DNA from 2 places in the Neobacillus sp. OS1-32 genome. Region 2 is predicted to be linked to the other one. Evidence: riboswitches for the same ligand, from Rfam matches in the RefSeq annotation. Region 2 holds a riboswitch; the other holds the start of a gene.

Region 1 (12,215 bases), 1.4 Mb from region 2:
CATTTTTTTAATAAATGTTTGATGTCTGACCTTGAATATAGAAAAATAAACTTGACCGAAATCAAGTTTATTTGCTCTGCCGCTCTAAATTTAATAGTCGTTCCTTCATATTCAGGCCGCCGCGAAAACCTGTCAGTTTTCCATCCTTTCCAATAACACGATGACATGGAACGGTCATTAATACTGGATTCGCGCCAATGGCTGCACCAACTGCCCGAACTGCAGAGGGCTTATTGATCAGGTTGGCGATATCGGAATATGATTTCGTTTCTCCATAGGGAATTTCACATAGTGCATTCCAGACAGCCTGTTGAAACTTGGTTCCATGGTAATCACTTTTAATCGTAAAGTCCTTTCGCTTTCCCTCAAGATATTCACTAAGTTCACGCGCATATGGTTGCAATCTATCGCTATCCTCTATAAGTGTACTATTGGGGATATGCTTTTTTATCCACTCTGCTAATTCTTCAAATGGTTTGTTCGGAGAACCGACATAGCAGAGGCCTTTTGGCGTTGCCGCCAGATATAGATTCCAATCTTTATAGTTCATAATTGACCAATAAATGAGAGTTTTCTCTTGTGATTTCATAACATCCTCCATTTAATTTTTTCTTATTTCCATTATACTATTTTATATGAGCAGTTTAAGATATTTCTACACATGCTGGAATGGTGATGAAATGGTTCACGATTATCAAATAATTTACGAGAAATTATATCGATACTACGGCCCACAAGGCTGGTGGCCGGCAAAGACTGCCTTTGAAATGATGATTGGGGCGATTTTGGTCCAAAACACAAGTTGGCGTAATGTGGAGAAAGCACTGAGTAATTTAAAGCCGTTCTTATCTCCTGCTAAAATTGAAAAACTATCATTTGATGAACTTGCTGAACTAATTAGACCGAGCGGTTTTTTCAAAATGAAAGCACAGCGGATAAAAGCATTTATGGAATGGTTGAAGGCCTATGAATATGATCTCAGTCAGATAAAAATGAAAGATTGTAATGAACTGCGTGATGAACTTTTAGCTGTTAAAGGGATTGGTTCGGAAACAGCCGATGTAATCCTGCTCTATGCATTTGACCAACCTGTATTTGTGGCAGATGCCTATGCCAGACGGATATTTTTTCGTCTTGGTATTAATCTGCCAAAATCATATGACTCGTTCAGATTAGAGGTTGAACGGGCATTACCAAGGGATTTGGCGATGTTTAACGAATTTCATGCTTTACTCGTTGAACATGCGAAAGAGCATTGCAAAAAAGCCCCTATTTGTGATGGATGCCCATTAGCGAGTATTTGTGATCGGAGATTGGGGTAAAACCAGCGTTATCCCTTCGCTCACAACAGCGCTCCAGCTAGTGATGATGAACAAGTTTATGTCCTGGTCAACAGCTGGTATACAAGTAAAAAGTTAGTCGAAGCCTGTCTTCAAAAAGGTTTTCAGCTGATTAGCAGTTTGCAGAGAAAATTATTGTAAAATAAACCGTCGACCTTGGCATCCAAGATAGAAGGGGCAGGCAAGCTTTCTTTGTTTAAAAGGTCAACAAACATATCAATGTGTTTGGTAGTCATATTCACTGCCGGGTGCAAAAACTTTTGAACCTGTTTCGACTGAGCGACTTGAGAAAAGGCAACTCCGATGGCTTTTCCTAGTATACTTTTCTTTAAATTAAAGTAAATATCTGTAATTTCAATGCAACTTAAAGGTCTTTTTTCCTCTAACCATCCACCTGCCAAAAAGTTATCATTTTTCACAAATTCAGCTTGTTTAGGTGGTGTAAGCACTGGAGGGCGATAGTAAAGTCCCTTTTCTAATAGAATATCTTTTGTCTTGTTGCATAGCTCGACTGCAGATGCGTTGCACCCTGTAAAATATTCACGTATATCATATCGGGTGCTTGTTGTGATAGCTCCGGCGTATCCATGACAACCATGGATAGACATAATGTTCAAATAATTCAAACATAATACATCTGAAAACAGACGTGGAGCGTTTGGTGTCCAGTCCTTTTCAGAAAATCCTACAGGAATGGGAAAACCTTCACCTGTTAAGAACTCCTTAATTTTGTCTAAATGTTTGAGACTAAGGGAAATAGCGTATTCAAAAGCACCCCTAATATCTCTATCCTCCAGATGTTCCATCATGTGATTGTGAATACAAAGGCTTGCGGTTTCATTTAGGTATTGCGACCATAGAGCTGAGATTTCAGCTGAAGTTAGTTTTGCATTATGTACAGAATCCATTTAAAGCACCTCCCTATGTTTTTAGGTTTCCTTATACTGTTCATATTATTCTTGTTGAATCAACCATTTTACAATTGATTCCTCTAAGTGTTCCTTGCGTATCACCGCCTTCATTTGTCACTACACAAATTCAAAGTAGAAAAAATACTTTGGAAAAATCGAGTTTTTGGAGGTTCGAGGGTAGGAACCGCTGAGAAATAAATACTCTTCTTTTGAGATAACAAAACATTTTTACCGATCCCATATACTTTTAAAAAGTTGGGTAAACACAGATATAGAGATTAATAGTCTTTCAGCCTTGCCAAAACTAAAATTATGTCCGGCGCCATTTCAAATGGCGCCGGACAACATACTAAACAGTTGCATTAAGACTAACATTTAAATAGAATGAACTAGAATGTCATTTTAAAAACGTTTTAAAATGATATTCACTTTAAGGTCAGCTAATGAATATTGCAGCTATTGAAGCAGCAAGAGCCGGGTCCACGGACGGGGGTTTGCAGTTGTCGCAGATGAAGTTCGTAAATTAGCTAATAACTCCAATGAGGCCATAGAAGGAGTAAATTCTAATATAAAAAATATTACAAACGAAGTATCTAAGGTTACCCAAATTACGGAAATCTTACAAAAAATAGTTGAAGAAACCCAAGTAAAAATTGATAAAACTATGGAGGAATTTAAAACTATTAAATAATAATAACGAACTTCGTTTTGCAATGAAAGAGGTTGAATTGTGAATATTTCAGCCCAAATGATTTAAGCCAATAGAATTTTTGAAAGCTGCCAATCCTATGGCAGCTTTCAAATGTTCAAAATGTTTTTAGTTTCCTAAACCCACCCGGATAGCCGGGCAATAGTAGCTGTCAGGAATGTGATGCCAATGGCAATCACTGTTGGGATCGCAAATGACATAAACGTCCACTTCTTACTTTTGGTTTCTTTATAAATATTTAATAGGGTAGTTCCGCACGGATAGTGTAATAACGAAAACAACATCATATTTAACGCCGTTAACCAGGTCCAACCGTGATCGATAAACACTTGTTTTAACTTGTCCAAATCTTCAATTTCCAGCATTGCTCCTTGAGATAAATAAACCATACGATAAATGGGGGAGGAATTGCCGTCAGATACGGTGGTACATTTAAAATCGTAAGATTTTGTACCATATCAAGTATCTGAAACTTCCACCCTGCCCCTCCTTACTCTATTTTTTTGGTCATTTAAGCTTTCACTAAAAATATGGTAATATATAGTTAATGAAAGGTGGTGAAAACAATGTCTACGATTACTGCAAAACTACAAAATTGTCATTCTTTGTTGAAGGCTTTTTGAATAACATGGGGGCTAATCTTCATAAGATTGGACAAACATCCCTCCGCAGCCACAGCAAGGGTCATATACATATCCTTTAAAAGGCTGAATCAATAAGAAAAGTACACTTATTACGGTAAAAGATATTAAAATTAGATACTAAAACGTCAAAAACGATAAAACGACCTTAGCGCCCTATGGAGTAAAGAGCTAAAGCCGCTTAGGATAGGATCATTTTTATGATAAAAATTCATTGACCAAATATTAACCATTTCCTGTTGCTCAGCGGGAAGACAATGTGAACAATTTGGGATTAATTTTGCTGTGATTTGCGGAATAGCAGTAGCATGATCGATTGCCTTTTTTATGGACGAATAAACCACTTCTTGCTCACCAATTAATAGTAATGTTTCCGCCTTTAAACTTGCAAGTTCTTCTTTAGTAAAGACTTTTGGCACTACACGAAGATGAATTTTTCCATATTTATAGCCTAACAAAAATTGCTCATATAATATTTCATTGGGGCTATTTTGCTTTGCAAACATCCAGTTATATAAATTCCGTATTGCAATTGAATTTTTAAACCATAATGCCGGAAATAATTTAAACGGGAATTTCCAATTTAATGTTGCGAAACTCATAACCGGTGCAAGTAATACTAATTTTTTGACACGTTCGGAATTTAAACTGAGTTGACAGCTAAAATATATGTAGTAACCTTAGTTGAAGTTTTTATAAAGATTACCCATTTCTATTGCTCCAACAGCTGCTTCGTAGCCTTTATTTCCTGCTTTTGTCCCTGCACGTTCGATAGCTTGTTCGATTGACTCAGTGGTTAGGACACCAAACATAATCGGGATTCCAGTTTGCATCCCTATATTTGCTACACCTTTGGCTACTTCACTGCTTACATATTCAAAATGCGGCGTAGCTCCTCTTATGACTGTTCCTAGTGTAATAATTGCATCAAAGCCACCTTGGTCTGCTAATTTTTTTGCTGCAAGAGGAATTTCAAAAGCTCCTGGTACCCACACGACTGTCACATCGTCCTCATTGACCCCATGTCTCTTAAGGGCATCTTCTGCTCCAGCCAGTAATTTGCTCGTAATAAACTCATTGAATCGCGAAACCACAATCCCAATTTTCAGACCTGTACCAATTAAGTTTCCTTCCAATACTTTTTTCATCATTATATTCCACTCCTTTAAAAAGTTAATAAATGTCCAAGTTTTTCTTGTTTTGTTTTTAAATATTGTTCATTTTCTTTTTTGGGTGGCATTTGCAGAGGAACACGTTCGACTACCTCTAAGCCGTACCCGGCAAGACCTGTTATTTTTCGCGGGTTATTGGTTAATAAACGCATCTTTTTCACTCCAAGATTTCGTAAGATTTGAGCACCAACTCCATAATCACGTAAATCGGCTTTGAAACCTAGTTTATGGTTCGCTTCAACCGTGTCGTAACCTTCTTCTTGAAGTTTATACGCTTTTAATTTATTGATGAGACCAATCCCTCTTCCTTCTTGTCTCATATACAGAAGGATGCCTTTCCCTTCCTTATTAATTTGAGAAAGAGCTGCATGAAGCTGGGGGCCACAATCACAACGATTAGAGCCAAACACATCCCCCGTTAAGCATTCTGAATGTACTCTTAAAAGGATAGGCTCTTCTGCACGAATCTCCCCTTTTACAAGGGCAACATGCTCTTTGCCATCACTTTTACTCGTAAACCCGATAGCTCTAAAGTCCCCGTATTCAGTAGGAAGACTGATTTCCACTTCCCTATCTATTAATGTGTCATGCTCAAGTCGATACTCAATTAAATCTTTGATTGTAATCATTTTTAAATCAAACTTTCTCGCAACCTCTATTAAGTCGTCCACTCGCGCCATTGTTCCATCATCATTCATGACCTCACAAATCACAGCTACTGCTTTTGATTCTGCTAATCTAGCTAAATCGATGGCAGCTTCTGTATGACCAGCACGCCGTAACACTCCGCCTTCCTTCGACACAAGCGGAAAAATATGCCCAGGTCGTCTGAAATCACTTGGAAGAGCGTCCTCATCAAGTAATTTTTGAACGGTCAATGCTCTCTCAAATGCACTAATACCTGTGGTCGTTTCAATATGATCAATACTAACAGTAAAGGCTGTCTCGTGACTTTCTGTGTTGACTTCGACCATTGGCTTTAGTTCCAGTCTGTCTGCAAATGACTCAGAAATGGGAACACAAATAAGTCCTCTGCCCTCTTTAGCCATAAAGTTAATCATGTTTGGCGTCGCAAACTCACCCAGCCCCACAAAATCTCCCTCGTTTTCACGATCCTCATCATCACAAACAATAATCACCTTTCCTGCCTTTAAATCTTCTAATGCATCCTCTATTTTATGGAATATCATGCTATTACTCCTTCCGATTTACATAAATCCATTTTCTTTGAGAAAATCCATTGAAATACTAGCTTTATGATTGTGCGGGTTTTTCCTTTCAAAAAAGGAATGTAGATACTTGCCGATCATATCAAATTCGATATTAACCTTGTCCCCAACCTTTTTCATACCAAGGACACTTTCCTTTGCCGTATGAGGGATGATCGACACGGTCAATTGATTATCGGATGTCCCAAATATAGTTAAGGAAGTGCCATCAAGTGCAATAGAACCTTTATACAGAGCAAGATGATTGAATTCATTAGGATATTGAATGTCAATATATATCGCATTTTCTTTTCGTTCTCTTTTAACAATTTGTCCAACCGTGTCAACATGGCCCGTAACAAAGTGACCTCCAAAACGTCCATTGGAACTCATGGCCCTTTCTAGATTAACGAGTGAGCCTTGCTGCAGGTGAGCTAGAGAAGTGCTGTGAAAGGTTTCGGGCATCACATCCAAAAAAAATGAAGCATGGGTAAACTCCGTTACGGTCAAGCAGACACCATTTACTGAGATACTATCTCCAAGCTTTATATCTTCTAAGACCTTCTTTGCCTTAATATTTAGGACGAGTGTGCTCCCTTGGGACTTTATCCCTTGAATGGTTCCTAATTCTTCAATGATTCCGGTAAACATTCTTCGCTTTCCTCCCCTTTAAGAGGTTTTGCCGTTATTTTTATATCTGGTCCCAGCTGTTTAATCTCTGTAAAGCGTAGTTGTTTTCCTAACTTCACAAGTTCAGGACCAATTCCTCCAACAAAAGAAAAAGCATCTCTGCCGCCAATAATTTTTGGAGCAACATAGGTAATGATTTGTTGAAAAGCATTTTCCTCGATGAATGAAGCATGAATTTCCGACCCGCCTTCTACAAGTACGGATATAATCTGCTGCTCCCCTAATGTCTTCAGTACTTCCTTCAAAGAAAGAGTGGAGCTTTCTTGAGAAATAATGGTTACATCAAGCCTTTCAAGTTCTTTTTTCTTTTCTAAATCAATCTGGTTTCCTGTAAAAATGATGGTTCTCGCAGAGCGATCTTGGACGACATTTGCAGACACTGGAATTTTTAATTTCGTGTCCAATACAATTCGAATGGGATTAATTCCACCTTGGGGTCTTCTGGTGGTTAAGAGAGGGTTATCCTGTAAGATGGTGTTGATTCCTACTAGTATTCCATCATGCTCATGACGAAGATGATGGACATCTTGTCGTGACTCAGGAGAGGTAATCCACTTACTGTCTCCTGATTTCGCTGCTATTTTACCGTCTAATGAAATGCCTGCTTTAATTGTTATGAATGGAGTGTTTGTTTGAATAAAATGAAAAAACTTTTCATTGAGCTGGATCGCTTCTTCTTGGCATAATCCCACCTCAACCTCGATACCCGCTTTTGTTAGCTTCTCAACGCCTTTGCCTGCGACAAGAGGATTTGGATCTAGAGTTGCTACAAAGACCTTACGAATGCCTGTATTGATAATGAGGTCAGCACATGGAGGTGTTTTCCCTTGGTGGCTACATGGTTCAAGTGTAACATACATAATGGCCCCCTCAGCAGAACTTCCAGCTTCATGGATAGCGTGAACTTCTGCATGGGGAGTGCCGGATTTCAAATGTGCACCAGTTCCCACCAATTGACCATTCTTCACTAACACTGCCCCTACACTCGGGTTAGGACTTGTTTGACCTAAAGTGGCGCGTGCAAGTGAAAGAGCAAGGTTCATATATTCATGATCATTCATTTCAAAAAAAATGTTCCCCTTTCATAATAAATCTCTCCAAACAAACAAATCTCCCTTACCTATTTCGGCAAGGGAGAAAAAAGCGCATAACAAATAAACGTCAAAAAATAGCATTTTTGCACAATTTGCTTTTCCTTCTCCCATCCAGACTTTTACTGTCGGCTTTGGAATTTCACCAAATCCACCGTTTTCATATGATCTATGAATCCGGGTCACGGACTAAGAGGCATGCCTCATCACCGCCGGTTGGGAATTGCACCCGACCCCGAAGGAAATCCTATTGAATTGAATAAATAATAACAAAACCAAACTAATTATACAAGAGTAAAGCTTTGTTTACTCGTCATTTTTCTAATTTTACCCGTCAAAATTGGAACTTTACCCGTCGATTTTGGTCCTTTACCCGTCCATTTTCAAAATTTACCCGTCAACTCTTTTCACTCGGACTTGCTCACGATAAGTAAATTTCTCCTTACTATATTTTCCCGAATTAGTTTCTCTACTTTTCTGTAAGAGATATTAGCAAAATCTATGGAAATAAAAGACGGTAGAAACCGCTTTATATCAACGATTCTACCGTCTTGATGACCTGTGAGGGGTTCGAACCCCCGACCTCAACCCTGTCAAGGTTGCGCTCTCCCAGCTGAGCTAACAGATCTCTTATTAAGTACATTTCTAATTATATTTAATTTCCGTACAATGTCAATATGTTTTTATCCATTTTGCCAAGTAGAATTATAATCGTTCCATTTTTTAAACAGAAAATAAGAGATCTGAAAGCCTTAAGTATCAACCTATAACTGCTAAATCGGGATCTTGGTTACCTTTTGAATATCATTTAAAATATGTTGAAATTCTTGTTCGAAAACTTCTGCCGGCAGCGGTCTTCTAAAGTAAAAGCCTTGAATATTGTCGCAATTATGCTTACGCAAGTATTGAACTTGGTCAAACGTTTCGACACCTTCAGCGGTAACCGTTAAATTTAAATTATGAGCCATATTGATAATCGTAGCGACAATAGCCTCGTTGTTTCGGTCATTTGGTATTCCCTTCATGAACGACTTATCAATTTTTACCGTATCAATCGGCAGTTGCCGCAAATAATTCAATGAACTATAACCAGTGCCAAAATCATCAACGCTAATATGAACACCCAGCTTTTTCAACTCCGATAAAATTTCAATTGAGCGTTCTAAATTCATCGACATACTTTCGGTAATTTCAAACTCTAACAATTCCGGTTGAATCCCCGTCTCATTCATAATTCTTTGAATATTGCTAATCAGGTTTGACTGCATAAACTGCCCGATTGATAAATTAACAGAAACAGGTATTGGCGGTAAGCCCAGACGCTGCCACTGAACACATTGTTGACAAGCTTGGCGGAGAACATATTCCCCAATCTGCAGAATTAGACCCGTTTCTTCAGCTAACGGAATAAAATGAATCGGTGTAATCAGGCCTTTTTTCGGATGCTCCCATCTTACTAACGCCTCAACCCCTGATATCATTTCTCGCTCCACGTCAATTTTGGGCTGATAATAAACGACAAACTCATTTCTTTCTAAAGCCTTCCGCAAATCATTCTCAAGCACAATTGGGTTGGCCATGTTGTCATCTTCATAGGTTGAGTAAATGCCATAATTATTCTTACCTTGCTTTTTAATTCGGTACATCGCCCGGTCAGCATGTCTGATTAAACTTTCAACATCTGTACCATCTTGAGGGAAGAAAGAAATTCCAATACTTGCCGAGATGTGAAGTTTGCAGCCCTGAATAATAACGGGTGCCGCTAATGCTTTCATGATCTTTTTAGCAATGTCAATCGCTTCTTCCTGCCCGCTGATATTTGCCAATAAAACAGAAAACTCATCCCCGCCGATTCGGGAAACTACATCTTTCTCAGACAAGCATGATATTAACAGTTTGCCAATATGCTGCAATAAAAAGTCTCCTGCCGCATGACCAAATGTGTCATTAACCATTTTGAAACGGTCGAGGTCGAGAAACATAACCCCAACCATTTTGTTTTGTTTATTTGCCTGTTCCAATGCCTCCTGGATACTATTTTTATATAATCGGAAATTTGGCAGTCCCGTTAAATAATCATAATAGGCCGATTTTTGTAAAGATTCATAGGCAGCAACCCGGTCAAAGGCAAGTGCAATCTGATTTGTGAAGACTGATAATTTCTCGATCACATCCGGGGAAAAATAATCCTGTTGTTGACTGGCAATATTTAATGTTCCCAGGACTTTATTTTTTGCAATAATCGGAAGAATTAATAACGAACGCAGTCCATCATAATAAAGTAACTGTTCATAATAGGACATGTTGTTTGCATGAAGACGATTTCGAACAATAACTTCCCTTTTATGAATTGCAGCATTGATCGTCTTATCGCCCATTTTCAATTCCAAAGAAGATAAATTCTCATTTTGCTCAAGTCCAAATACTTCCAACCTTTCATTATTATTAATCAGCGTAAAAGAAATTTGGTCGGCTTTTATATAATTTTTAATACTGATTAATGTTCGTTTCATAACCTCAATACTTTGGATATCATCCTCCAATACGGAGTTTGATATACTTGCCAGAACCTCAAGGATTTCCACCTTTTCCGACAGGTTCCTGGTTGCTTTTTCAATCTCATTCACTAAAATTTTTTCGTGATCATTAATCGTCTGGGCCATTTTATTAAATTCTGTGGATAATTCTTGTATTTCAACAATTTCGTGTTTAGCCCATACCTCAACATTACGCTCACCAGCTGTTAATTTTTTTGTTGCTACTATTAATTTTTGAATTGGCGCAGTCAATTTACTCGATATCAAAAAAGAAATAATCAGCGACAAAAGGGAATAAACAACCGCAGTAAAAAATGTATCGCGCAACAACCTGTCTTGTTGTTCTTCAAGAGCTTTCGTTTTTAAACCAATCTCCACTTCCCCAACATGCTCTTGAAAATATTCAAGTGGTACTTTCGTAATCATAAGATGCTGTTTATCAATGCTTGTTTCACCCTTTTGATTAATCGTGGTACCTTCCTTATCGCGAACAATGACATAAGCAATATTTGGCCGTGATTGTAGTGAATAGGTCAGCGGACTAATTTTCGAATATTCGCCTCTGAGCATATACAAGCCAATAGCCGCATTTAACGTATTTGCGGAGGTAATCCCTTCGTTTTTCAAACTATTTTCCAGTTGTGAGGACTCACGATGAAGATAGAGACCGCTAAGGGTAAGCACCCCGGTAAGAACAATGGTATTGATCGCAAACCAAATACGAAAACTTAATTTATTGATGAATTTCATGATTTCCTACCTCCTTAAGGAGGTTCTGCCACTCTTGATAGTGAGCGGCCTGCCGTGCTTGTCCATATTTTTTCGTTATGTTATTCCATTCATCAGCCGTCTGTTTTAGTGCTTCAGCAGCTGTTTTCTTATGAATCAGGGCCAAGTAAATGTTTTGATCGAGTGCCTGCATATAGTCCCATCCGCCTGGAATCATTAAATCCGCATTAGGATTGTTTAAACTGGATTTGACGGTTTCTAAGAAGTTCTGATTCATTTCTTCAGTTGGAAAAGCCCCTTTGCCAGCGATTGAAAAATGGCTGTAACGAAATGGATCATTTATCGTATCCTTTGATAAAAATGCTTTCTTGCTTATTTCTTTTGATGTAATATAACTAATAATTTTCCATGCCTTATCAGGATTGGCAGATTGTTTGGAAATCCCTAACACACGGCCAATCCAGACCCCGCCTCGAGGATTGTCAGGGGCGGCTGCGGGAACGAGCGTCCAGCCAACCTTATTTTGGACTTTCGAGCCCCAATTTTTTTTATCGTAAGAGAAGCGTGAGGTATCACTCCATTGAACCACCATCGCCAACTTTCCATGAAGAAACGCTGTATTTAAATCAATCCAGTCATACATGGAATTTGGTGGTGTCGCTCCACTGTCATTCAAATTAATTAAATCCTGTAATGCCTTCATTCCCAATTCACTTTGAATTTGGGGATGCATTTTAGAATCAAAATATTTTCCACCCATAGATAAATAGCGCTCAGCAAACCAAATATATCGTTTTGCGTCACCTCCAAAAATGGCCGTGCCAAACAAATCGATTTTACCGTCCCCATCAATATCCCTGGTCAGGAATTTGGCAATTTGATCATATTCCTTCCAGGTTTTAGGCGGAGTTAAATCTTTACCATAGGTTTTTTTATATTCATCGTTATATTTTTCAAACACATCTTTGCGGTAAAACAACAGATGTGTATCTCCGTCATAAACCATACCATAGTCATGACCGCCAAATTTCATATAGAGATTGCGATAAACCGGTAAGATGTCTTCGATTCCTTCCGTCTGTTGTATGTATGTATCCAATGGCAAAAGCATATTTCGTTCAACATACTCGGGTAATTTGGCCGGAAATAACATATAAATATCATACGTTTTATCACTGGCAAACAAA
Region 2 (12,215 bases):
TTTTTCCTGATTTTTTACTTTCTGTTTCTGTTTATCGACTCTTATTCCGCCCTCATCATTTGATTGTTCAAGATGGATCGTTTCATAACCAACATTACTGGGGTTTGTTTTGTCTGTCGGCTGAACCTTTTTTCCATTGTAATGAGAAATAAGTGTAAAAATGATAACAGGCAGCAATATGAAGACCAGAACCAAAAATCGGATCAGTGGATATTTGAGCTTCCTTTTTCTTTTGTTTTTTTTTCGGCGGTGAAGCCTCGCTCGCGGCGGCAATTGGTCATATTCTCCGGTATCAGTTAATTTCTGAATCGACCGTTTTGTTCGTTCTGCCTGTTCTCTATATGGTTCTTCACTATTCATAACAGGGCCCTTCACTCCTTACTGTTAGTTAGCAACGTTTTAGAGAATGTCTAAACCTAATGTAGATCCCCAATAAAAAGTCTATGACAAAATGCATAATAAATGTAACCGCAAAGTTTCCTGTCCACTGATAAATGACCCCGATGACAAAACTAAGTAAGACAATATTCAAAAACAGATACCAATTAAATAAATAACGATAATGAATGATCGCAAAAATGATACTTGCCAAGATAAGCCCGAGCTTTGTTTGAATAATACCGCGAAATAATAGCTCCTCACTAAAAGCAACAAAGGCAGCTATTACTATAATGTGAAACGGATGACGCCCCTTAAATATCCGTTCATTTAAACCGCCATCATCATAAAACGAGGACGGCAATACTTTCATAAGGACAATATCGGTGATGACCACTACTATTCCTGCGCTTAACCCTACTTTATAAAGATTGGGATCGCTTAGTTGAAAATGATCCCAATAAGAAAGATCCCCAAATAAGATCCATCCTAAAATAGCTGAAATGAACAGAATGATGATTTGCGTTAAATATAGGTGAAAAAGCAATTCCTTATCCGTTAAACTGGAAATAATCTCATTATATTTATTTTTCATTTATTCAACACGCCATTTATTAATAATTTTTGCAAATATTCTTTCCATGAAATATCGATTGTTTCTTTTTGTGGACTCTTCTTAAATGAATGATATGGTTCTAATTGGAGCCCGCATCGATCACAACACTGGTTTATCTCCGAAGTGAAAGGATCATCAAAATAATGTAAAATAAATTTACGCCGGCATGTATTGATGTCAATCCAACTCTTCATTTTAAAAATACTTTCTTTTTTAGCCTGCCCTCTCCTTTTGGCAAATTCCTTTATTTCATTTCTGATGCTGCATAAGTTTTTATTTTGCTGACCAAGACGAGTTACGAATTCCTCCACGATTCGCCATTGCACCTCTGAAAAACCGCCAAGTTCCCTCCATGTTTCTGATAATTTCCTTCCCCCGTTTACTGACTCTCCCTCATTCTCCAGGATGTTAAATAACCAATCAATTTGGGACTCAGAGGGCAACTCTCCTTCAGCAAGTTGCAGGGGAAGCAACTCGTCGCCAGGGGAATAAAGCAAAATGGCAATGCTGGGCTCTCCGTCACGACCGGCCCTGCCAATTTCCTGCAAATAGGATTCCAACTGCATCGGCATATGAAAATGGATGACAAAACGAATATTTTCTTTATTTACCCCCATCCCAAAAGCGCTTGTGGCACAAATCACATCGAGCTGACCATAAATAAATTGCTGCTGAATTAATATTCTTGTATCTTGATCCAATCCCCCGTGATAAACACTTGCGCGGCAAATTTGTTGTTCGGATAGAAGGTCAGCCATCTGTTCAGCAGCCTTTTTACTGGAAAAATAGATAATCCCCGGTTTTTGCAGCTGAGCTACAAGCTCCAAGACACGATCTTCCTTCTGGCGATAATCCGCTATTTGTTCCACAAAAAAACCGATATTGGGGCGATCAATGGTCGACTCAATCTTCTTTACCCCGTTAAGCCCCAGCGAGCGAATGATATCCTCACGAACCTTACTTGTTGCGGTTGCTGTGAGTGCAAGTGTAAGAGGGTTACCAAGGGTTTTTCGAACCTCTCCAAGCTTCGAGTAATCCGGACGAAAGTCATAACCCCACTGGGAAATACAGTGGGCCTCATCAACCACAAATAACGAAATGGATATGTTCTTAAGCTTTTGAATAATATATGGAGACATTAGCATTTCCGGTGAGATAAAAATGAATTTGTAGCGATCCAAGAATGCCAGGACATTCCCTCGTTCTTCCTGGCTTAGAAATGAATTAAGCGCCACGACCCGCTTTTCACCGTACTGTTTCATTTGCTCCACTTGATCCTGCATGAGAGAAAGCAGTGGGGAGACGATGACAATTTGCCCTTCAAATATATAGCCAGGCAGTTGATAACATAATGATTTTCCCGTTCCGGTGGGAAGCATGGCTAACGTATGCTGTTTGTTTAAAAGTGCAGAAATTACTTCCTTTTGTCCCGTTTTAAACGACGTAAAGCCAAACTGTTTTTTTAGTAAATCTTCTAATTCCATTATGAACCACCATACTTTGCCAACACTAACCTTATCTGAAAGTAACTTGCCTTATTTACCTGGTCTTTTATTAGCTTTAATTGTCTCGAGGCAATCCGTCTTGAAACCGCTAAAATTTCTTCCTGTAACTTTTGCTCCACATATGGATCAATTGAAAAATGATTTACATATAAAGCAATTTCAACAGAGATGATCCTCGATTGTACTTTCCCTTAATTTACGCAAACGGGCAATTGCTTCAAGAGAATAGCCTTGAATGAGTAATTGCCACGTTTTTCTTGAAGACTGGGTCAGTTCATGCTGTTGTCTCAGTTCCTGCTGAAGCAAGGACAGTATCGGAAATTGCTCAGGTTTTTCAGCTATCTTTCGGATCATATAATGAATAATATTGATAAACTGAAGCTGATAATCAAAATGATTCATTGATAATTTTTGGGCTGTTTGCATCGGCGTTAAACCAATTTGCTGAAAACCAGTTAAACGAAAAACTAATACGGAAGGGTCCAATGTCTTATTATGTTCAAAACAAGCGATGAGCTCTTGGTAGATCATCCTGCCAAGATCATATTTTGGAACCTTCATTTCCTTCAGAACGGTTTTAACCCATTGATGAACATCTTTGTTTTTTTGAATCGGAATATAACATTTTTCTTGGTGTACAATATTGGAGGCCACCTGAATAAGTAATGAAAGTCGTTCCCAAAACGACCAGGTAATTTGGTGATACTCCCAGCCGTTCAGCTCATTTAAAATCGGATGCTTGTTTAAAAAACTTTCACCCGAAGAGGTGAGCAGAAAACGTTGTTCCCCATGATTAATTATGTACCCTTGTTCCTGCAGGGTTCGAATCATGCTATCATACGAATCTCTTGATAAAGGTGAAAGCACACCAAAGAATTTCTTTAGGGAAAATAAATGAGCATCCTGAATGGTTTGTGAAGATTTTTTTCCATTTAGGAGGTGATAAATGGAATACACCGTTCTTTCCTTGCTTAACTGCTTTAAACAATAAAGAATGATGGATGTCAGCTGAACCATTTTTTAACCACCACATTTTGAGTTCATTCTACATTTTTCGTCTTAAACTCTATATATTTTAACATGAAAATCAGGATCATGTTGTCCTAAAAAGCAACAAGTTTTGAAAATAAACAAACCTTAATGATAATAATTATTTTCCTATTGAAAAGTTACCGATACAGTTTTAAAATAGAGGTGGAAAACACGTTTACCAAATATTTTAAAACCGGTAAACAATTAAGAATTTTTTTTGAATAATACTGGGAGGTTTTTTCATGGCTAAGTATACTATTGTAGATAAGGAAACTTGTATTGCATGCGGTGCATGCGGTGCAGCTGCTCCAGACATTTATGATTATGATGATGACGGGATTGCATTTGTAACCCTTGACGATAATGAAGGAATCGTTGAAATTCCTGATGTATTAATCGATGATATGATGGATGCCTTCGAAGGCTGCCCAACTGATTCTATTAAAGTTGCAGATGAGCCTTTTGATGGAGATCCAAACAAATTTGAGTAATTTTTCAATTTAAAGATTAAGCTACTACCCCCGCTTCTTTCAAAGCGGGGGTTATTTTTTATATGATAAATGAAAAAAGCAGCCATTATTATCAGGCTGCTTTTCATTTGATTAAGCATTATTCACAACAGAAAATTTATTGATCCATGCCTGCATGCGAATAAATAGCAGCATGAAAATAATCGACATCATGATCCCCTTAATGATATTGAATGGTAAAATAAAGGGAATGACATAGCTTCGCATATCAGGCATATTTAATAACGCCGTGTAAGCCGGCAAAATGATGAAATAATTTAATATGCTCATGACCACAGCCATAATCACCGTTCCGACAATCAATCCCAACGTCATTCCCTTCCTTGATTTGATTCTGGTATAAACAAGGTAGGTTGGCAGGATAAATATAATACCGGCAAAGAAATTGGCAATATGGCCAACCGGAATTCCGGTTTGACTTCCGGTTGCAACATAGTCTAATACATTTTTTAACAGCTCGACCAGTATTCCAGCAACTGGACCGAAAATTAAAGTGGCAAGCATGGCAGGTATGTCGCTGAAATCGACAAATAAGAAATTTGGAAAATACGGTAATGGGAACTGCAGTACCATTAATAGATACGCAATACTGCTCAGCATCCCAATGGATACCATTACTTTCACCTTTGAGTGTTTCTTTCTCATCTTCTTCCTCTCTCCTTTTGATCCATCATTTAGGAAGAGAGGTTCAGCATTCGGACATCCCACTAAAAAACTCCCTCAATAAATTGATTTGAGGGAGTTTTTAGGCATGTTCAATAAACGTTTGCTATGTAAATTTTTTGCAAACGTCTGCAGAACCTCCATCTTCTCCCATCCAGACTTTACTGTCGGCTTTGGAATCGCACCAAATCCTGCCAAAACGGCTCGCGGGCTTAAGAGCATTGCTCCATTACCGCCGGTCGGGAATCTCACCCAGCCCCGAAGATAGATCGATATTTTTTTATGACTACATTATACTGAAAAAAATTCACTTTGTTAAGTGAAAGAAAAAAAGATTAACTTTTTGTTCATAATATAGTAAATAAATGCAAAAAAACCACCGTCTTTGATATGACAGTGGGTCGATTTTTTTACTTTAGGATTAAAACTTGATTAGGAACTATGAAGTCTGAATTCAGACCGTTCATTTTCTTGATTTTGGCGACAGGTACCTTTTTCTTTAAGGCAATGGAAGATAATGTGTCACCACGACGGACCACGTATTGATTGGCCGGCCCAGTATTCCGTACATTCCCTCTCTTGGGTGATCGCACATAGGAACTGGCGGTCAATGCTCGATTTCGGGCAACTCCGACCGGAACAACTTCACCTACTTCAGTACTGCCTAATAATTTTTCCGGATTAAAGGCAAATTTCTTATCGTAACGCCATTCCCGATTATGTACTTCAAAATGAAGATGTGTACCGGTAGCTTGTCCAGTCTTACCCATTTTTCCGATGAGTTGTCCTCGTTTGATATGCTGGCCCCTATGAACCATGCGTTTGTTTAAATGAGCATAGACGGCAACGATATTATTTACATGCTTGATAAAAACCACATTTCCATATGTATCGGAGAAATAGGACTTCTCCACTATACCATCTTGAACAGCAATAATTGGAGTTTCCATTCCCCCGGCAATGTCAATTCCTTTATGTTTTCCCAGCCTTGTTCCATAGGTATCAGTAATGATACCGTCCGTAGGCCAAAGCCAATGCCCATTCTCCCCTTTATTTGTGACACCTGCAGCTTCCGAATGTTTCCCTCCTAAAAACAATAAACTTACACAAAGTGCCATAATAATGGCAATTAAAAACCTCTTTATGTAGTCACGCATTTTTTCCCTTTTCCTCCTTATCGAAACTCTCCTCCTCACGATATGTAATCCCCTTCATTTTTAGAACATATTGTGGAGGTGGAACAAACATATTTGTTATATTTTGGAGACGGCGGTCATTTTATACCAAAAAATAGGTTTTAGAGCAAAAAAAGAAATCAACCAAAAAGGTTGATTACGATTAATAATCTATATTACGCAGATTAGGAGCAATTGGTACCTTGTTTTCTTCAGAAAAATGAAATGGGCCAATTTGTTTCAAAGGTGCATCATTTATTACCACTTTTTCCAAACCAAATTCTTTAGCGGTTAATAATAGGGCCTCATACGAAAACAAGGTTTGCTGATCATCCTTTATTTTCGAATCTTTCTTCACTGATACATGTAATGTTTTATTTCGAACCGCCAAATCCTTTTCCTGCAGTTCAAACATCATTGATTTTTTAAGTCCATAATCTGGCAGATCTTTCTTCATGGCAATGAGCGCATCCTTAATCGTTTTAAATGATTCAATAGTTGGAACGAGAAAAGGAGATTCGTTTTTATTCGGATAATAAAACAAAAAGGCGTGATTTTTTTCAGGTTCGATCGTAAGTTCTGGGATATTTCCGTAATTTCCGAATTCAATCCCAGGCTTCCCGTTCGTAAACAATCTAACCTTTTTCAAATTACTATTGGATGCTATATCTTTTTTAAGAATGTCGATAAATTTCTCATTAGCAGCACCCTGACCGTATGGATGGTCACTCGGAACATTAACGTCAAGAGTTTGATTCTTTTTATCCAGGCTAAATTTTGCTTTTATTGGGTAATAATCAGTTAATCCCCAGCCATCTTCATTTAAGCGTTCCATCTGCTCGTTAAACAAATCCAGCCATGACTTGTTTTGCGGATCCTTAATAATCATGGACACTGGAATGAGGTTTTGGATCTGATCATCCGGGATCCAATAGGTAATTACCTTCCCGTTTCCAACCTCCTCTTCATAAACAGCAGACTTCATCAGCTCAGGAGCCCGTTTCTCAGAATGCTTCTCTATACTTGACATGGTAATTTTATTGGCTCGAGTCTCATTTTTTCTCATCAGACTTTTGTCTTCAACTGTTTTTTCTCCTCCAGCTTTATCAAGAGAGAACTGCGCCCCCCTCCATCGAAAAGTTTGGGTCCAAGAACAAGCACTAGAAAAAGAGCCGCAGCTGCTGCAATGCTTGGCAACACCCAAGAAGGCGATTTTCGCCTTTTAAAGGAAAGATTTTGGTAAATGTCACGAGGATCGCGATAATCTTGTATTTTGGGCATTTTACGCAATAATTCTTCAATCTCTCTATCGCTCCACTCTGACTTTTTCACTATGCATTCCCTCCTTTTCATAAAAGGCTTCCATATGCTTTTTGATAATCTTTAACGAACGATGCTGCGTTGTTTTTACCTTACTTTCAGTCCATCCCAAAGCCTTTGCTGTTTCCGCGATCGATAAATCATGTATAAACCTTAAAATGACGACTGCACGTTGATCCACCGTACAATATTCCAAGCATTTATATATCCATTGAATTTCTTCTTTTTGAATGGTAATTTCTTCGGGAATTGGATAGTCATCTTTTACTTGATTCGTAGACCAATCAAACTTCTCCATCAGTTTGTCCTTCCAGCCCTTTTGCTTGCGAAAATAATCAATGGCTACATTTCTGGCAATCGAAAAAAGCCAAGTTTTCTCGCTGCTTTTGCCCTCAAAGCGAGTATAGGACTTGAACACCCTAATATAGACCTCTTGAACTAGATCTTCTGCTTGTTCCCTGTTTCTGACCATATAAAACAAAAATTGAAAGACATCATGGTGATATTTTTTATATAGTTCATCGAAAACGGAGTCCATCATTTCCCCTCCCCGTTCATTGAATTAGTCGCTATTTCAGTAGGAAAAGTTTCACCCTAATAAATATAGACTGTTTTCCAATAAAATGAAAGGGAATTTTTAGCAAAGAATAAAATAAAAAAGGCCCATCCAAATAATCTGGAAGAGCCTAAGAAAATGTTGATCCACGAATGAATGTTTCCCGTGAATCAAGAACAATCGGCAAGAAGTAGTTTAATCTGCCTTATTTCGCGGCAAAAGAAAGGAAAATGTCGTTCCTTGACCAAGCTTGCTGTGAACCGAAATCGTTCCTTTATGGGCATCAATGATATTTTTGGCAATCGCGAGTCCAAGTCCTGTACCGGACTTTCCACGTGTTCTTGCTTTATCTGCCTTATAAAAACGTTCAAAAATGAAGGGCAGGTCATCCTCTGGAATCCCTGATCCCGAATCTCTTACTTCCATTCTCATTCCTTTGTCATCGGGAGCAACCGTTAGTACAACAGAGCCTCCCTTTGGTGTATGCCTGATGGCGTTATCAATTAGATTCGTCAGAACCTGTTCGATTCGATCAGGGTCGAAGTAGAAGAAATCGATTCCAGCTTCAATTTCTGTATTCAAATAAATTTCATTTTCCTTTGCCAGCCCCTGAAATTTATGAATAATTCGATTGATAAAAGTAGAAACATTTACTTTTTCCTTCGTCAATTGAAGATGTCCGGCTTCCATGCGTGCAAGATCAAGCAGTTCATTGACAAGGCGGCCCATACGAAGGGATTCATCATAAATTACCTTAGCCATTTCCTTTTTCTCTTCTTGAGATTCCGCAATATCATCAACAATCGCTTCACTGTAGCCCTGCAACATGGAAATAGGCGTTCTAAGCTCATGGGACACATTGGCAATAAAGTCCTTCCTCATTTTATCCAATTGCCTTTCTTCGGTCATATCTCTTAATACGGCTACTGCCCCGCGGACAAATCGATTACTGTAAAGCGGTGTGACAATAATGACCCAATGTCGTCCCTGAAGCGATATTTCTCCCATTTGTTCTTTTTCCGTTTCAACTGCCTTGTGAAACAGTTCCATTACTTGGGAGGGAATCGCCTCCGATTCTGCACCTTCTCCTTTTTCATAATACCAGTACTGAAGGAAGCGTTCACCCGGGGGATTTGAAATCAGGATGGCCCCATCACGGTTAAAGGTGATCACTCCATCTGCCATACTGCTTAAAATACTGGACAGCTGCTCTTTTTCTTGATTAAGAGCATTCATATTGAATTTTAGCTGCCGCCCCATTTGATTAAAAGCTGTTGCCAGTTCTCCAATTTCATCATGGGTGAGGATTGGCACTTTTGTATCAAATTTTCCTCTTGCCACTTCAAAAGCAGCTTCCCGCATTTTTCTTAACGGAGCCGTAATTCTGGTAGACAAAAAGAAGGCGAAAATAGTCGTTAAAATAATCGCTACACCAGCAACAAGTAAGATAAATTTTGTTGTTGACTGAGAAGTATCCTTCATGACTTCCAGAGATTGATAGATAAAAACTCCACCATTTTCTCCTGAAAGATGCAGTGGTACGCCGATAATGGAATAATCAGCATCCTTATTATTGGCATTATTCTTGGTGGATAAGTTGGACACTTTTTCAACTGTTTTATTTTTATGGAGTACTTGTGATAATTCCGGATCATTCTTAATATCATTAAGTGTTAATTTTTGATCGTTCCCCGTGTTGGGTGAGTAATAGACTTCATGGTCATTTTTAATGATGACCACTTTCGTTACTTTGTCGATCACTTCCCATGATATTTCTAAACCAATTGGCAATTCCTCATTGGGGTGTTCTTCTAATATCCGAGCGATTTTTTCGGCTGTATTGGTTAAATCATCCTGGGTTTTCTCAATCGCATAGTTTTGAAAAAATTCGAGAAGCATTACCGTTAAAATAAACAGAACAAATGAAACTAATAAAAGAATGGTAAACCAAAGTTTACCTACAACACTTCGTAAAAAGGTCATTCATTTGTTACCTCAAACTTGTAGCCTACACCCCAAACTGTTACAATCATCCTGGCAGCCTGTTCGGAAACTTTGTTTAATTTTTCACGAAGACGTTTCACATGGGTATCAACTGTACGTAAATCGCCAAAAAATTCATAATGCCAAACTTCTTTTAATAATTGTTCACGATCAAACACTTTATCCGGTGCTTTGGCAAGGAAATAGAGCAGTTCATATTCCTTGGGCGTTAAGCTTACTTCTTTCCCATCAGCCATTACTCGATGGGCATCATTATCAATTGTGAGATGTGGGAATACAATAACATCCTTTGTTGTTGTTTCTGTTTGCAGGTAAGTGGTCCGCGACGCTCTTCGCAAGATTGCCTTTACCCGTAAGACAACTTCGCGCGGGCTAAAAGGTTTTACAATATAGTCATCGGTTCCAACTTCAAAGCCTTGAACGCGATTCACTTCTTCACCTTTTGCCGTTAGCATAATAACCGGTGTTGCCTTTTTTTCTCTAAGTTCACGGCAAACTTCAATGCCATCCTTGCCCGGCATCATCAGGTCGAGGAGAATAACATCATAGTCGTTGGAAATTGCTTTTGATAGTGCTTCATTCCCATCTTCAGCTTCATCTATAATAAAATCTTCTCGTTCCAAATACATTCTTAATAAACGGCGAATCCGTTCTTCATCATCAACAACTAAAATTTTCACTTCTTTTTCCATTGTAATCCCCCCATGATGATTATTTTACAAAATGGTTTACATTTTTGCCATATGTTCAATGTCAATAAATGGCTTAAAAAGTGTCAATAATATGACAATGTGAAAAATGTTTAATAATTTTATAAAAGCCTTCACTTACAGTGAAGGCTATGCGTTTGTCTTTTAAGAACCGGCATAAGAGTGAAGGCCGGCAATTACAAGGTTGACCGCAACCAGGTTGAACATAATAATAACGAAGCCAATGACAGCAAGCCATGCTGACTTTTCACCATGCCAGCCTTTGGACAATCGCAGGTGCAGGAAGGCAGCATAAAACAGCCACGTGATCAAAGCCCATACTTCCTTAGGATCCCAGCCCCAAAAGCGGGACCATGCCTCCTGTGCCCAGATCATCGCAAAAATCAAGGCGCCTAATGTAAAAACCGGAAACCCAATTAACACGGAACGGTAGCTGATTTCATCGACGAAATCAAGTTTAATATTTTTTACCATTGGCTTAAGCGCAGCTGCAATCCGTTTTCTAAGGATAAGTCTGATCGCACCATAAAGAACAAATCCAGCTAAAAACGACCAAATAACCGTATTTAACTTTTTAGCATTAATCAATGCCGGCATTTCAACTAATGGTTTGAATCCATCATTTGTCAATAATTTACCTTCATGAGGTCCAGTCAAGGCAGGCATTGTATATTCAAGATTCGCTTCGTTACCGTGTTTATCTACCCAAGTAAATTTCTCCTGATAGCCGATGGCGGAAAAAGCAGTTGAAACAACAACAAAACCAAGTACAACTACTAATGCAAACATGACGATCTCAAGCCAAAAAGTTCGTTTATTCGATTTTGTTTGATCAATCGCCTTAACCAAATAGATAAGACCTGCGGCAAAACTGATGGCTAAAATAGCTTCCCCGATAGCTGCAGTCGTAACATGAATACTTAGCCAATAACTTTGCAGTGCCGGAATTAATGGCGTAACATCCCTTGTAAACATACTTGCATAAGCAATCACCAAAATAGCAATTGGCATCGTAAATAATCCAAGCAACGTACTTCGATAAATAAAATAAATCACAATAAAGGCACCCACAAGAGCCATGCCAAAAAAAGTGGTGAATTCGAACATATTGCTAACTGGAGCATGTCCGGCCGCAATCCATCTTGTAATAAAGTAGCCTAGCTGTGAAATAAAGCCAATAATGGTTAAAAATACAGCAATACTACCCCATTTATTTGTTTTCTTTGTTTCATTTACATCTTTCTTTGCTTTAATTGAGCCGCCATAAAACACGGTTGCAACTAAATAAAGAATAAAAGCAGCAAACAGTAAATTACTACTTATTGTAACCAACTATACTCCCTCCTTATCCGTCTCTTCCCGCTGAAGTTGATCCTCGGGCATGTTTATGTTTGTCTCTTCAAGGACTTTTTCTAGTTCCCTTTTTAACCCATACCAGTTTTTATTCGTATGCGCCGCTATCCAAATTTCCCCATTTTTGTTTTGTACCCAAATCCGGCGATGATTCCAATAGGCCCCTTGAACTACACCAATCATGAATAAAATGCCACCCAAAATAACTAACCATAGGGATGAATCTTTCCGAACGATAAAACCGGAAACATTTTTTGTTTCGATACCTCTAAACGCCATTTTATAGGTATTATTTCCAAATGGTTCAATCGTTTGTCTAATCGCCACAAAACTTGTCTCCCCTTTTGGTTTTTCCGGAGAATACATGCGGAAA

What was found. A riboswitch is a leader RNA that binds a small molecule or an ion and turns the genes downstream of it on or off. The one in region 2 is predicted to bind FMN.
Region 1: another riboswitch for FMN. It lies ahead of ribD (bifunctional diaminohydroxyphosphoribosylaminopyrimidine deaminase/5-amino-6-(5-phosphoribosylamino)uracil reductase RibD); the one in region 2 lies ahead of RCG24_RS02675 (ECF transporter S component).

The regions. Positions count from the first base shown of each region.
Region 1 is NZ_CP133263.1:1,866,208-1,878,422, forward strand. Features, by position in the region: gene RCG24_RS09450 (methylated-DNA--[protein]-cysteine S-methyltransferase) at 68-589, opposite strand; gene RCG24_RS09455 (endonuclease III domain-containing protein) at 636-1,322, shown strand; gene RCG24_RS09460 (DUF3231 family protein) at 1,445-2,248, opposite strand; partial or broken gene RCG24_RS21270 (methyl-accepting chemotaxis protein) at 2,704-2,784, shown strand; partial or broken gene RCG24_RS21275 (chemotaxis protein) at 2,793-2,942, shown strand; partial or broken gene RCG24_RS09465 (ferrous iron transporter B) at 3,077-3,361, opposite strand; gene RCG24_RS09470 (N-6 DNA methylase) at 3,596-3,715, opposite strand; gene RCG24_RS09475 (alpha/beta fold hydrolase) at 3,730-4,203, opposite strand; gene ribE (6,7-dimethyl-8-ribityllumazine synthase) at 4,282-4,749, opposite strand; gene RCG24_RS09485 (bifunctional 3,4-dihydroxy-2-butanone-4-phosphate synthase/GTP cyclohydrolase II) at 4,767-5,960, opposite strand; gene ribE (riboflavin synthase) at 5,982-6,632, opposite strand; gene ribD (bifunctional diaminohydroxyphosphoribosylaminopyrimidine deaminase/5-amino-6-(5-phosphoribosylamino)uracil reductase RibD) at 6,605-7,732, opposite strand; FMN riboswitch at 7,861-8,009, opposite strand; tRNA gene RCG24_RS09500 (tRNA-Val) at 8,318-8,390, opposite strand; gene RCG24_RS09505 (EAL domain-containing protein) at 8,536-11,049, opposite strand; gene RCG24_RS09510 (ABC transporter substrate-binding protein) at 11,033-12,215, opposite strand, start outside.
Region 2 is NZ_CP133263.1:509,781-521,995, reverse strand. Features, by position in the region: gene RCG24_RS02705 (hypothetical protein) at 1-360, opposite strand, end outside; gene RCG24_RS02700 (CPBP family intramembrane glutamic endopeptidase) at 389-973, opposite strand; gene RCG24_RS02695 (RecQ family ATP-dependent DNA helicase) at 970-2,478, opposite strand; gene RCG24_RS02690 (helix-turn-helix domain-containing protein) at 2,478-2,657, opposite strand; gene RCG24_RS02685 (YpbB family protein) at 2,659-3,516, opposite strand; gene RCG24_RS02680 (4Fe-4S domain-containing protein) at 3,774-4,022, shown strand; gene RCG24_RS02675 (ECF transporter S component) at 4,134-4,706, opposite strand; FMN riboswitch at 4,863-4,994, opposite strand; gene RCG24_RS02670 (peptidoglycan DD-metalloendopeptidase family protein) at 5,135-5,881, opposite strand; gene RCG24_RS02665 (hypothetical protein) at 6,063-6,965, opposite strand; gene RCG24_RS02660 (hypothetical protein) at 6,965-7,231, opposite strand; gene sigX (RNA polymerase sigma factor SigX) at 7,206-7,757, opposite strand; gene RCG24_RS02650 (ATP-binding protein) at 7,971-9,758, opposite strand; gene RCG24_RS02645 (response regulator transcription factor) at 9,755-10,471, opposite strand; gene ccsB (c-type cytochrome biogenesis protein CcsB) at 10,634-11,821, opposite strand; gene RCG24_RS02635 (cytochrome c biogenesis protein ResB) at 11,822-12,215, opposite strand, start outside.